DNA from 4 places in the Micromonospora sp. SD19 genome. Region 1 is predicted to be linked to each of the others. Evidence: riboswitches for the same ligand, from Rfam matches in the RefSeq annotation. Region 1 holds a riboswitch; each other region holds the start of a gene.
The links. A riboswitch is a leader RNA that binds a small molecule or an ion and turns the genes downstream of it on or off. The one in region 1 is predicted to bind cyclic di-AMP.

Region 1 (3,256 bases):
TGCAGTGGCGGATGGTCGGTCGCCGTGGCCGGCTGGCCTCCTGGACGGTGGTGGGCGACCCTGCGCAGACCGCGTGGACCGGCGACCCGGAGGAGCTGACCCGAGCCCGGGACCAGGCGCTGGGCCGGCGTAAGCGACACGAGTTCACGCTGACCACGAACTACCGCAACTCGTCGGAGATCTTCGCGGTGGCGGCGGCGGAGATCCGCCGGCTCTACCCCGACCTGCCGCTGCCGACCGCCGTCCGCTCCACCGGGGTCGAACCGGTCGAGCTGGTGGTGCCGGCCGCCGGGTTGGAGACCGCGACTGTCGAGGCCGCCGCCGGCCTGCTGGCCGAGGTGGAGGGCACGGTCGGGGTGATCACGCCGGTCCCCCGCCGTGACGAGGTCGCCGGTTGGCTCGGCGCGCTCGGCGCGCCCAGGTTGCAGGTGGTGACCAGCCTGGAGGCCAAGGGCATGGAGTACGACGCGGTGGTGCTGGTCGCCCCGAGCGAGATCCGGGCGGATCCGGGCGCCGGGGTACGCACCCTGTACGTGGCGCTCTCCCGGGCCACCCAGCGGCTCACCACCATCGACCCGACCGGCTGACCTGCGCGGACCGCCGCCAGCGCGAGGCATCACCCGTACACTTGCACACATAGCGATGTGAGCATACATTTGACCGGGTCCCGGCCGGCGGCGGAAGGTGAATCTCGTGGGCGCAGGTCATGACCACCACCATGGGTCCGTCGCCAATGCCGCACACCAGCACCGGGGTCGACTCTGGGCGGCGTTCGGGCTGCTCGCCACCCTGATGGTGGTCGAGGCGGCGACCGCCCTGCACACCGGCTCACTCGCCCTGCTCTCCGACGCCGGGCACATGTTCACCGACGTGCTCGGCATCGGGATGGCGCTCGCCGCGATCACGGCGACCCGGCGGGCCACCAACGACCCGCAGCGCACCTTCGGGCTCTACCGGCTCGAGGTGCTCGCCGCGCTGGCCAACGCCGTCCTGCTCTCCGGCGTGGCGATCTACGTGGTGATCGAGGCGATCCGTCGGTTCGGCGACCCGCACCAGGTCATCGCCGGCCCGATGCTCGCGGTGGCCGTGCTCGGTCTGCTCGCGAACATCGCCGCCTTCGCCCTGCTGCGCGCCGGGGCCCGGGAGAGCATCAACCTCCAGGGCGCCTACCTGGAGGTGCTCGGTGACCTGCTCGGCTCGGTCGGCGTCATCGGGGCGGCGCTGCTCATCACCGTCACCGACTGGTGGTGGGCGGACCCCCTGGTCGCGGTCGCCATCGGCGTGTTCATCCTGCCGCGCACCTGGCGGCTGGCCCGCGCCGCTATCCGCATCCTGGTGCAGGCCGCCCCGGAGCACCTCCAGGTCACCGCCGTGCACGATCGGCTGGCCGCGGTGCCCGGCGTCGTCGAGGTGCACGACCTGCACGTCTGGACGCTCACCTCGGGCATGGAGGTGGCCTCCGCACACCTGACCATGGCGCCCGGGGCGGAGGTCGGCGCGGTGCTCACCGCGGCGCGTACGGCCCTGCACGACGACTTCCGCATCGAACACGCGACGTTGCAGATCGAGCCGGGCGCCGCCTCCGGCGCGTGTGGCTCCATCGAGTGGTGACGACCTTTTCGGAGCATTGCTCACTTTTAAGGTAATTTTCCGTGGTGACGCACGCACCGTCCGTCACATTGGCTGCAGCGGCCCCACCGGCACCGGTAGGCTCGGTCCCGGCCTCCACCAGGCGGCGCCTCCCGGCGCCGGTGGCGGTCGCCGCCTAATCGCCCAACCGGGCGAACCGGGGAACCATGTTCCTGGGGTGCATCCGCGTCAGCGGTAGGGATCTTCCGTCCCGAACCCGTCAGCTAACCCGGTCGGCGGCTGACGGAAGGACATGCGCAGTGGCACCAGCACGACCACCCGCCGCCCGACTGGCGGCCCTGATCGTCGCGATGTTCGCCCTCGGCGTCGCGCTTCCGGCCGGCACCGCCTCGGCCGCTCCCCCGACCGGCCTGCGGGCCGCCGCACCCGACTCCGACGAGGAGGGCGGCACCCCGGCGTTGCGCGCCCAACTCGAGGCGGCCAGCAAGGGCTACCTGGACGCCAAGCGAGCCCTGGACACCTCGGTACAACGGCAGAAGCAGCTCACCACCCAGCTGAAGACCATCGAGGTCGAGATCGACCAGCGCAACGGCAAGGTCGGCGAGATCGCCGAGGTGGCGTACCGGACCGGACGACTCGGCGCGATGTCGGCGCTGCTCAACAGCAGCACCCCGGAAGGCTTCATGGACCGGGCAGCCGCCCTGGACGCGGTGGCCGCCAACGAGGACCGGGTGCTGCGCGATCTGCTGAAGAGCAAGGACCAGGCCACCCGCACCCGGGTCGCACTGGACGGCGAGATCATTGAACAGCGCAAGCAGGTCGCGGTGATGGCCAAGCGCAAGGAACAGGCCGAACGGGCCCTGACCGTGGCCACCACACCCAAGACACAGAGCACCGCCGACACCGGCTCCAACCGGGGCACCTCCACCGCCAACGCGACGGCCGCGCCGCGCAACTCCGACGGCTCCTGGCCTTCCGAGTCGTGCAGCGTGAACGACCCCACGCCGGCCAGCGGCTGCATCACCCCGCGTACCCTGCACGCGCTCAACCAGGCCAAGGCGGCGGGCTTCACCCGGTACGTCTCGTGCCACCGCCCCAGCGGCTCCGGTGAGCACCCGAAGGGCCGGGCCTGCGACTTCGCCGCACAGAAGGGCGGCTTCGGCGGAGCCGCGACCGGCGGCGACAAGACCTACGGCAACAACCTGGCCGCGTACTTCATCCGCAACGCGGACCGGCTCGCCGTGCTCTACGTGATCTGGTACAAGCAGATCTGGCTGCCCAGCAGCGGATGGAAGTCGTACAGCGGGGCGCACGGGACCCCGTCCACCGACCACACCAACCACGTACACCTGTCGGTCTACTGACCCACCCGTGGTGATGCCTGTGAGTCATCACGATGACTCACAGGCATCACCCGCGTCCGGGGCCGGCTACGTCGCCGGGCGTACCCCTGATGTCGTCGCTCGGCGGACGACCCGGCCGGGGCCGGCGGGCAGCATCGCGGTATGCCTCGGATCCGACCCACCACCCGCAAGGCGCTGCTCACCCTGCACCTCGTCACCTCGCTCGGCTGGCTCGGCACCGACCTGGTGCTGCTCACCCTCGGCATCGCCGTGCAGCGGGGCGCCGACCCGGCGGTGGTCTACCCGGTCACGGCCCTGATCGG
Region 2 (3,256 bases), on a different contig from region 1:
CCTGCTCGCGGAGAGTCTTGTCCGCCCCGCCCTGGGAGGGTTGCCCAGGGGGCGACCGGGGTCAACGTATGAAATCTAAATCACGCATACCTTGACGCATCTTAGCGTGCGTGTGACGGTGGAGCGCGACTGAGCGCCCGCCGCCCGGTCGGCGGAAAGTCGGTCTGACCAGGTGAGATGCGTCGAGACGAGGTGCGGGATGAGTCATGCCGGGAACGCCGGTGGTCAGCCGGGTACGCAGCGGACCACCGATCGAGCGCCAGTGCTCAGTGAGCCGAGCCGGGCGTACGCCGAACTGGTCGCCGGCAATCGACGCTTCGTCGGCGGCGCGCCACACCATCCCAACCAGGACGCCGGGCACCGGGCCGCCGTCGCCGACGGGCAGCACCCGTTCGCGGTGATCGTCGGCTGCTCCGACTCCCGGCTGGCCGCCGAGATCATCTTCGACCGCGGGTTGGGTGACCTGTTCGTGGTCCGCACGGCCGGGCACACCGCCGGCCCGGAGGTGCTCGGCAGCGTCGAGTACGCGGTGACAGTGCTCGGCACTCCGCTGGTGGTGGTGCTCGGTCACGACCTGTGCGGTGCGGTGCAGGCCGCCCGGGAGTCCGCCGCGACCGGCACCGCGCCGAGCGGCCACCTGGGCGCGGTGGTCGACGCCGTGCTGCCCAGCCTGCGCCGGGCCGAGGCCGAGGGCGTGGACGACATCGACGGCATCGTCGACATCCACATCGCACAGACCGTCGAGACGTTGCTCGGGCAGTCCCCGGTGCTGGCCGACGAGGTGGCCCGGGGGCGGTGCGCGGTGGTGGGGATGTCCTACCGGCTGGCCGCCGGGGCGGTGCGCCCGGTTGCCGCCGTGCCGGCTGGCTTCGCGACGCTGGACACCCCGGCCGACCCGGCTGCCCCTGCCACCGTGTGACATGACGAGGGCCGCTCCGCGTCACGCGGAACGGCCCTCAACCGGGGTCGTACGGGTCAGAGCAGCGACATGTGGACGTGGTCGGTGTGGTTCGACGGCCCGCTGTACGAACTCCAGCCGGTGGCCGGGAACCAGATCTGCCGGTTCCAGATCACGTAGTAGATGCCGAGCCGGTCGGCGTTACGGATGAGGAACGCGGCGACGTTGTTGCCGTACGTCCGGGTGTCGTTGTTGTGCCACGGGGAGAAGCCGCTCTTCTGCAGCGACCAGTCGCAGGCGCGGCCCTTCGGGTGCTCCCACGGCCCGCCGGGGCGGTAGCAGCCGACGAACCGGTTGAAGCCGGCCCGCTTGACCTCCTTGTACGCGTGCAGCGTGCGGGGGGTGACGCAGCCGGACGTGGTGGGGTCGTTCTCGCTGCACGACTGGGGCTTCCAGTCGCCGTCGGCGGTGCGACCCGGGCCGATCTTCGCGACCGGGGAGGTGGCGTCCACCAGGCCGCCGGTGAAGCCCTTGCCGCCGACGAGGGAGAGCGCCTTGTCGGCCTCGCTCTTCCGCTTCGCCATCAGGGCGGTCTGCTTCTGCTGCTCGCGGACCTCGGTGTCGAGGGCCAGCTTGGCCTGCTCGGCGCGGGCCTTCACCTCGTTGACCTCGGAGAGCTTCTTCTCGTTGACCATGTTCATCTCGTCGAGCACCGCGGCGCGCTGGACGAACGAGTCGGGGGCGTCGCTCTCCAGCAGCATCGCGATCGCGCCGATCCGGCCGGTCCGGTAGGCCTGGGCGGCGATCTGCCCGACCTGCGGGGCCAGTGCGGCCAGGTCGGCGTTGGCCCGGTCGACCTCGGCCGCCAACTCGCTCTGCCGCTTCTTGGATTTGTCCAGCTTGGACTTGGCGGCGGAGTAGTCGCGGTTGGCCTGCTCGATGACGTCGTTGAGCAGCTTGGGCTCGCCGTCCTCCTCGTGCCCGGACGGTGTGGGGTTCGTCGGGGCGGCGTGCGCCGGGAGTGGCCCGGCGAACACGGTCAGTGCGGCGATCACGGCCACCACGGGTGTCAACCAGCGGCGTAGGGGTGCCGTCACAATGTTCCCTTCCGTCGACCGCCGACCGGGTTAGCTGACGGGTTCGGGGCGGAAGCGGCCCCTACCGCTGACGCGGATTCACCCCACGTACCTGGGTCCCCGGCTCGCCGGTTGGCGATTGGGCGGTGGCACCGCAGGCGCCGCTTCGCGCCTTCATCGGTGACCGGCAGCGAGGTTACCCGAGAGTCGACCGGCTGAGCTACGCCTGGATGCCGACCAAAAGCGTCATTTCGCCATAGCGTTGAGTGACCAGTGACGTGGTTCTCAGGGTGGTTGCCCGATCTGGTCACGCTGAGGAGTGTCACCATGCCGTATCCGTGCTCCTGTTCGACTCCGGCCACCGGTCGGCGGCCTCGGGTGGGGGTGCGGCCCGCTGCCGGTCCGGCTTGTTGGAGCCGGCCGTTCGCGGTGAGCTGAGGGCGGCGAGTGCCTCGCTGCGGTCCGGCTGGGGGCGCGCGGCGGGAGCGTCGGCCGGCGGCACGGCGTCGGTACGCCCGGCGGCGGTCACCACCGCGGCCAGCCCGGTGGTCAGCGGCACGGCGGCGATCAGACCGAGGGTGGCGACCGCGCTGCGGACGATCTCCTGGGCGAGGAACTCACTGGTGAGGATCTGCCCGATCGGTCGCGCGTCGGCGGTGAGCAGGAGCAGCAGGGGCAGCGACGCGCCCGCGTACGCCAGAACGATGGTGTTGACAGTGGAGGCGATGTGCGCGCGGCCGACCCGGGTGGCCGCCCGGTACAGCTGCAACCGGGTGAGGCCGGGGTTGGCGTTGGCCAGTTCGGTGACGGTGGCCGCCTGGGTGACCGTCACGTCGTCGAGCACCCCGAGCGATCCGATGATGATCCCGGCGAGCAGCAGTCCGTGCAGGTCGACGTCGCCCTGGAACATCGACAGGGTGGTGGCGTCTTCGCTGCCGAAGCCGGTGAGGTGGGTGGCGGCCGTGGCGATGGTGGCGAGTACGCCGGTCAGCACCAGGCTGCCCAGGGTGCCGAGCACGGCGACCGAGGTCTGTGCGGTGACCCCGTGCGTCAGATAGAGCACCACGAACATGATCAGGGCGGCGCCGACCACCGCCACCAGCAGGGGTGACCTGCCGGCACCGATACCCGGCAGCACGAAGGTGAGCAGGATGGCGAAGCTGGCGGCCAGTCCGGCGAGCGCGGCCAGACCCCGCCACCGACCGAACGCGACGATCGCGGCCGCGAAGACCACCGCCAGCCAGATCATCGGGGTGCCGCGTTGGTGCTCGGCGATGTTCCA
Region 3 (3,256 bases), on a different contig from region 1:
CGTAGTCCCCGTCGCCGAACGCCTCGTAGGGTGCCGGGATCCACTCGCACGAGATGGTGCGGGGGCACTCCACCCCGTCCGGGCGGGCCAGCCGGCGCAGGCCCAGCCGGTCCAACCAGGAACGCTCGGGCCGTACCGCGCGGGCCGGCAGGGTGATCCGCTGGCCGTCGTCGGTCACCCGGGACTGGCCCGCGCCGATGGTGGTGAAGACCTCGTCGGCGAAGGCCGCGGCGGCGTCGGCGCTGTCCGCGCCGGAGTAGCGGGCCACCGCGCCGTACCAGGCGGCCGGGTTGGTGTCGGCGCCGACCGGGGCGTCCAGCTCCCGTTGGTACGCGCTGAGCAGCGCCGCCCCACCCCGGATGTTGAGGCCCGCGTCGGTGCGCAGTGCCTCGGGGGCGACGCCGGTCAGCGTGGCGGCGGCGTCCACGGTCTGCAACGCGGCGGTGGACGGCGCGGGGGCCTCGACCGGTCGGGGCGCGGGCACCCGGGCGGGACGCGAGTCGTCGCCGCGCGGGTCCTCGGCACCGGCGTCGTGGTGACCGCGCCCGGGTAGGGCGGCCACGTGGCGGGCGTCGGTCAGGTGCATCGGGCCGTAGCCGCCACTGGTGCTCGGTGTGCCGGCGTTGGTGTCCCAGCGGGACTCCAGGTAGGAGACGGCGAGCAGCACGACTGTCGGCACCCCGTACTCGGTGGCCGCGGCGGCGTACTGCTGCTGACGGTCGGTGGTGGACGCGGCGGCGGCCGGGCCGACGGAGAGTGGCACCGTGGTGGCGGCGGCGACCACGGCGGCGGCGAGCAGTGCGCGCCAGCCCGTCGACAGGGTTGGATGGTGCATCGAACCCCCTAGATTCTCGCGGAGTGAGTCAGGTCACCATCGCGCCGTCCGGGAGGTCAGGTCAATACCTTTCCATCTATCGAAGCGTGGGGAAAGAATTCTTCACACACGGTCGGTGACCTCGTCCAATCGGTACGGAGTGTCACGGCCGTGCGGGTTGCGGATCGGTAACAAGCGTCTCTACTCTGGTCATTCGTCGGGCCGACAGCAGCTCCGCCCAGCCCGGGCGGTAACGGACCGACACCGCCGAGTCGTTTCCGAGCGAACCGGGGACCCAGGTCCCTCGGGGTGAATCCGCAGCCACTGCGGTAGGGCGCCGACTTCCCGCCCGAACCCGTCAGCTAACCCGGTAGGCGGTCAGGAAGAAGGAGTACGGAACCCCGGTGGCACTCCATGCCCCGCGGCCGTCGTCCGAGCGGTCGGCATCAGCCGGCCCGACGTCGATCGTGCCGCGCCCACGCTGGTCCCGCTTCACCACCGCACTCGCCGCCCTGGCCGGCGTCGCCGTCGTCCTGACCGGCAGTGCCACGGCGGCCCACGCCGACCCGTCGGTCGCCGAGATCGAGCGCCAGATCGACGCCGACTGGAACAAGCTCGAACCGATCATCGAACGGCACAACGCCACCCGCGCCGACCTCGCCGCGAAGCGCAAGCAGGCCGACGCCCTGGCCGCCCGGATCACCCCGCTGGAGCGCCAGGTCGACGCCGCGATGGACAAGGTCAGCGCCCTGGCCGTACGCGCCTACAAGGGTGAGAACGTGTTGACCGTCAACGCGGTGCTGGGCAGCCGGTCGCCCAGCGAGGTGGTCGGCCAGCTCGAGATGCTCGACCGCTTCGCGCACAACCAACAGAAGGACGTACGCGAGGTCGCCGACCTGCGCGACCAGCTGGCCGCGCAGAAGGCGCCGCTGGACGAGATGGTGGCCCAGCTGACCCGCACCGAAGCTCAGCTGGCGGCGAAGAAGAAGCAGATCAACGAAGAGATCGACCGCCTGCAGAAGCTGCGCCTCAAGGTGTACGGCAACGGTGGCGGTGGCCCATTGCGCCCGGCGCCCTGCCCGGGCAGCTACCCCGGCGGCGGCGCGGGCACCGCTGTCAAGTTCGCCTGCGCCCAGATCGGCAAGCCCTACGTCTGGGGTGCCGAGGGTCCGAACTCGTACGACTGCTCCGGGCTGATGCTGGCCGCCTGGGCGAAGGCCGGCGTGTCGCTGCCACACAACGCCGCCGCGCAGAGCCGCGTCACGAAGAACGTCAGCAGGGGCGACCTGCGCCCCGGCGACCTGGTCTTCTACTACAGCGACATCCACCACGTCGGCATGTACGTCGGCGGCGGCTGGGTGGTGCACGCTTCGCAGGCCGGTCAACCGGTCAAGATGAAGAAGGTCGACGACGGCCCGATCCACAGCTACGGCCGCCCGGGCTGACCCGGGTGACGAGAGGGCCCGCCGCGATCCGTCGCGGCGGGCCCTCGTCGTCGTGGTTCAGCGGGTGGGCCAGGTGCGCCAGTGCTGCCAGGCGCGGCTCGGCGTCGGCCCCCGCTGGCCCTGGTAGCGCGAGCCGTAGACCACCGAGCCGTACGGGTGCTCGGCCGGCGAGGAGAGCCGGAAGATGCAGAGCTGCCCGATCTTCATGCCGGGCCACAGGGTGATCGGCAGGTTCGCCACGTTCGAGAGTTCCAGCGTCACGTGACCGGAGAAGCCCGGGTCGATGAAGCCGGCGGTGGAGTGGGTGAGCAGCCCGAGCCGGCCCAGGGAGCTCTTGCCCTCCAGTCGGCCGGCGAGCTGGTCACCCAGCGAGATGACCTCCAGCGTCGAGGCGAGCACGAACTCCCCGGGGTGCAGCACGAACGGCTCACCGTCGGGGACCTCGACCGCCGAGGTCAGGTCGTCCTGCTGCATGGCGGGATCGATGTGGGTGTAGAGGTGGTTGTTGAAGACCCGGAACAGCCGGTCGAGTCGGACGTCGATGCTGGACGGTTGGACCAGGGTGGGCTCGAACGGCTCCAGGCCCAGCGTGCCGGCCTTGATCTCGGAGACCAGGTCGCGGTCGGAGAGCAGCATCGGACCACCATAGCCGCGTTGCCGAAAGTGCCCGGATTCGGTGCCGGTGACCAGCGCGTCGAGGTCGCTGCTCGTACATTTGTTCGATAGAATGCCCGCATGGCTTCCTGGTCCGAATTCGCCGCCGACGAGCCCCGACTCGCCGACGGGATCCGCGTTCTCCTCCAGCAGTACGGGCCGGGCTTCGGCTATCTGGCCACGGTCCGCGCCGACGGCGGGCCCCGCGTCCATCCGGTCTCCCCGGTCATCACCGCCGAGGGGCTGTTCTGCTTCATCATCGACTCGCCCAAGCGCCGTGACCTCGAACGGGACGGCCGCTACGCGCTGCACTCGTTCCCGGCCGAGGAGAGCGACGACGAGG
Region 4 (3,256 bases), on a different contig from region 1:
GGCGCGATCCGACACGCCCGTGGTCGGTGCGCCCGCCTCGGCGTGACGGTAGCGTGGGGATGTGCTTCCGGTCGCGTTCACCTGTCCGCTGTGGTGGGTGGCGCGCTGGGCGACGCGGGTGCTGACCAGCCTCGCCGTCGTCGCGGCCCTGGCGCTCGGCGCAGGCCCGGCCACGGCCGCCGCGTCGACGCCCAGCCCGGTGCCACCGTCGAGCGTGGTGTCGGCCTCCGTCGCCGCCGGGCCGCTGGCGGCCTCCGGTCGGCACGTCGGGGCGCACGCTGCGGCGCGCCCGGCAGCGGCGATCCCACCGGACGCCGTCGAGGAGGCCGTTCCCGCCTGGGCCGTCGACTCGCCCGGGGCGCTCCCCGAGGAGCACTGCGTCACCGCGACCGGCGTGCTTCCGGTCCGCGCGGCGGAGTCCGACCGGCTGCCCCTCGTCGACAGTGCGAGCGGTCGGGCCTGCCGGGCCCCACCCCGGCGCTGAGCCACCGGGACGATCGTCCCGCCGCCGCGCCTGTCGCCCCACCCGCTTCCCACCCGCCGACCGGTGGCCCGCCGTGGCCCGCCGGCCGGTGTGGCCCCATCGCACTGCTCTCTCCCCGAGGTGCCGACCATGGAGACCGCCGTCTTCTACCAGTTCGTGACCGAGGTGCCGCGAGCCGCCGCCATCTGGTCGACCCTGGTCCTGCTGACCCTGGGCCTGCTCACCGTGCTGGCCGCCCGCCCCGAACGGGACCGGCCCGCCGACGACCCGCTCCCGGCCGCGCCCACCGCCCGGGAGGTGGCCGCCGCCGAGGCCGCCGACCTGCGCCGCTACGCCGAGGAGGTGGCCGTCGCCGCGGCCGGCGCGGCGACGACAGCCAGGCGGCGACGCGCCGCCTGGCTGAGCGCCCAGGAGCAGATGGAGCGGGCCTGGACCGGGTACGACGCGGCGGACACCGCCGCGCGTCGCTTCGCGGGCGCCGGGGCGCTGCCCACCCCACGGACCCCGCACACCCCCGCCGAGTACGCGGCCCGGGAGCGCTATCTGCACCGGGCGGCGATGGCGGCGTACTGGCGGGGTGACCTGAGCATGGCGCAGCTCGGTGACGTGTTCGGGCACCGGCACGGCTGGGATCCCCGACGCCACCCGGTCGAGCAGGAGGTGTTGATCAGCCGGGTGGTCCGGGATGCGCGGCTGGCCGACTACCAGGCGGCCGCCGACCGTGAGCGGGCCGCCTGGCGTGACGCGGAGCTGGCCGCCGAGTCGGCTCGTACCCTCGCCGAGGAGGCGTACGCGGCGGCGGCCCGGCTGCGCCCGCACCCGGTGGCCGCCCGCCGGACGGTGGCGGGGGCGTTGCGCCCGGCCGTCGTGGCACGGTGGCGACCGGCCCGGGCGGGTTGAGCCCGATCTGTGATGTGAGGCCGGTCACGCAATTGTGAAATCGGACGTCCGACGCGAGCCGCGCCATTGTTCCCGCGATTATGGTCGCGTTCTTCGTCGCCTGTCCGGTTGTCGCCCGCAGGCGCGCCCGTAACCGGTTGTCCCATCGAGTCACATCATCGGCAATACGCGCAGAAATTGCCTCGCCGATTGAGGTTTACGCAGGTGAACCCGGCTTGGCAGGGCGCGGAGCCGCCAGTACTGTCGTCCTGTCCGATGCGGTAACCGATCGCAAGACGCGACGCCGCATCGACCCGCTTAATCGTGATCAACGAACCGGGGACCCATCAGTAAGTCCGGGGTGAATCCGCGAGCCACGGCCCGCGGTAGGGCGATCTTCCCGCCCGAATCCGTCAGCTAACCCGGTAGGCGGTGTCGGAAGGAGTCCCATCCTCGTGCAGCACCTTTCCACCCCTCGGTTGTTCCCTCGCCTCCACGGCGCGGCGGTGCACCCGCTCATTCGTCCAGTGACGGTGAGCTGACCCCCCGGGTCATCGCCTTCCCCGCCCGGCCACGCCGGGCGTTCCCCTGAGCGGTTCACCATCCGCGGACCACGGTCCGCGCGCTGGCGCCTGCCCGGATACCGGTCCGGCCCCGGTGTGCCGCTCTCCCCCCGATCCGTGGAGGACCCCGTGAAGCACACCCTGCAGCGTCAGCTCCGCCGCCTCGCCACCGAGCGCCCGTACCAGATCGTTGTCGCCTCCGCCGCGGCTCTCGCCATCGCCACCACCGGCGGTGCCCTGCTCACCACCGCCGACGACGCCCCGGCCGACCAGCGCACCGCGACCACCGTCGCCGAGATGCGCAGCGACGTCGCCGCCTCCCGGGGCGACGTTCGGGACGCGTCCCCCTCGGCCAGCGCCGCGCCGACCACCGCCGCGCCGGCCACCAGCGCCGCGTCCCCCGCCGCGAAGGCCAAGAGCAACCCCGACCTCACCCGTAAGCCGACGCCGCCGAAGCCGCCCGCGACCAAGGTGCTCGACTACGACTACGAGGCGCAGAACACCTACTACAACTGCGGTCCGGCGGCCACCCGCAACGCGCTCAGCGCCGCCGGCATCGACCGCACCCAGGAGGAGCTCGGCGCCGAGCTGGGCACCACCGAGATGGGCACCAACTCGGCCGAGGACACCACCCGGGTGCTCAACGCCGAGGTGAAGGGCTCCCCATACCGGACGCGGATGTTCCCCAGCGCGCCCAGCCCGGCGCAGATGGACCGGCTCCAGGCCGACGTGGTGAAGGCCATCACCGACGGCCGGGGCGTGGTGGCCAACGTCGTCGGGGACGCCACCGACACCGACGGCGGCTGGCACTCCTACGGCGGCGGGCACTACATCGCCGTCGTGGGCTACAAGGACGACGGTCGCACCGTGCGGATCGCCGACTCGGCGAACCCGGCCGACCCGTCGTACTGGATCACCACCATCGACCTGGCCAACTGGATCACCAGCCGGGGCTACTCCGCCTGACCCGGGCACGCCGAGGACCGCGGGCGTCGTCCCCCACAAGGGGCCGGCGCCCGCGGCGTCTTCGGCGGTGCGGTCAGTAGGTGATGAAGCCGTACAACGCCTTGTGGTTCGACTTCGTCCCGACCACGGTGTGGTCGACGGCGGACGACTGCACACTGCCCCTGACGAACAAGTAGTCGATCTTGCTGGAGCCGTTGGTGGCCGCCGACCCGTACCCGGTCATGCCGTAGCCGCTGAGCGTGCCGGGGGCGATGCCGGTGCGGTTCGCGTCGATGCCCACCACGCGGATCGTCGACGCGTTCAGCAGCGTGGTCGCGTCCGCACCGAGGTGGATGCCGCTGTTGGCGATGCCCCGGTCGCCGTC

Region 2: another riboswitch for cyclic di-AMP. It lies ahead of ACX27O_RS03570 (coiled-coil domain-containing protein); the one in region 1 lies ahead of ACX27O_RS28275 (coiled-coil domain-containing protein).
Region 3: another riboswitch for cyclic di-AMP. It lies ahead of ACX27O_RS01240 (C40 family peptidase); the one in region 1 lies ahead of ACX27O_RS28275 (coiled-coil domain-containing protein).
Region 4: another riboswitch for cyclic di-AMP. It lies ahead of ACX27O_RS21750 (C39 family peptidase); the one in region 1 lies ahead of ACX27O_RS28275 (coiled-coil domain-containing protein).

What each region holds. Positions count from the first base shown of each region.
Region 1 is NZ_JBTLMN010000011.1:117,293-120,548, forward strand. It holds gene ACX27O_RS28265 (HelD family protein) at 1-587, shown strand, start outside; gene ACX27O_RS28270 (cation diffusion facilitator family transporter) at 694-1,611, shown strand; cyclic di-AMP (ydaO/yuaA leader) riboswitch at 1,753-1,884, shown strand; gene ACX27O_RS28275 (coiled-coil domain-containing protein) at 1,890-2,954, shown strand; gene ACX27O_RS28280 (hypothetical protein) at 3,096-3,256, shown strand, end outside.
Region 2 is NZ_JBTLMN010000001.1:768,831-772,086, forward strand. It holds gene ACX27O_RS03565 (carbonic anhydrase) at 200-919, shown strand; gene ACX27O_RS03570 (coiled-coil domain-containing protein) at 976-1,995, opposite strand; cyclic di-AMP (ydaO/yuaA leader) riboswitch at 2,000-2,130, opposite strand; gene ACX27O_RS03575 (YibE/F family protein) at 2,297-3,256, opposite strand, start outside.
Region 3 is NZ_JBTLMN010000001.1:265,053-268,308, forward strand. It holds gene ACX27O_RS01235 (N-acetylmuramoyl-L-alanine amidase) at 1-835, opposite strand, end outside; cyclic di-AMP (ydaO/yuaA leader) riboswitch at 1,070-1,205, shown strand; gene ACX27O_RS01240 (C40 family peptidase) at 1,219-2,259, shown strand; gene dcd (dCTP deaminase) at 2,317-2,895, opposite strand; gene ACX27O_RS01250 (pyridoxamine 5'-phosphate oxidase family protein) at 2,995-3,256, shown strand, end outside.
Region 4 is NZ_JBTLMN010000006.1:358,908-362,163, reverse strand. It holds gene ACX27O_RS21760 (hypothetical protein) at 62-484, shown strand; gene ACX27O_RS21755 (hypothetical protein) at 614-1,384, shown strand; cyclic di-AMP (ydaO/yuaA leader) riboswitch at 1,669-1,810, shown strand; gene ACX27O_RS21750 (C39 family peptidase) at 2,044-2,892, shown strand; gene ACX27O_RS21745 (hypothetical protein) at 2,966-3,256, opposite strand, start outside.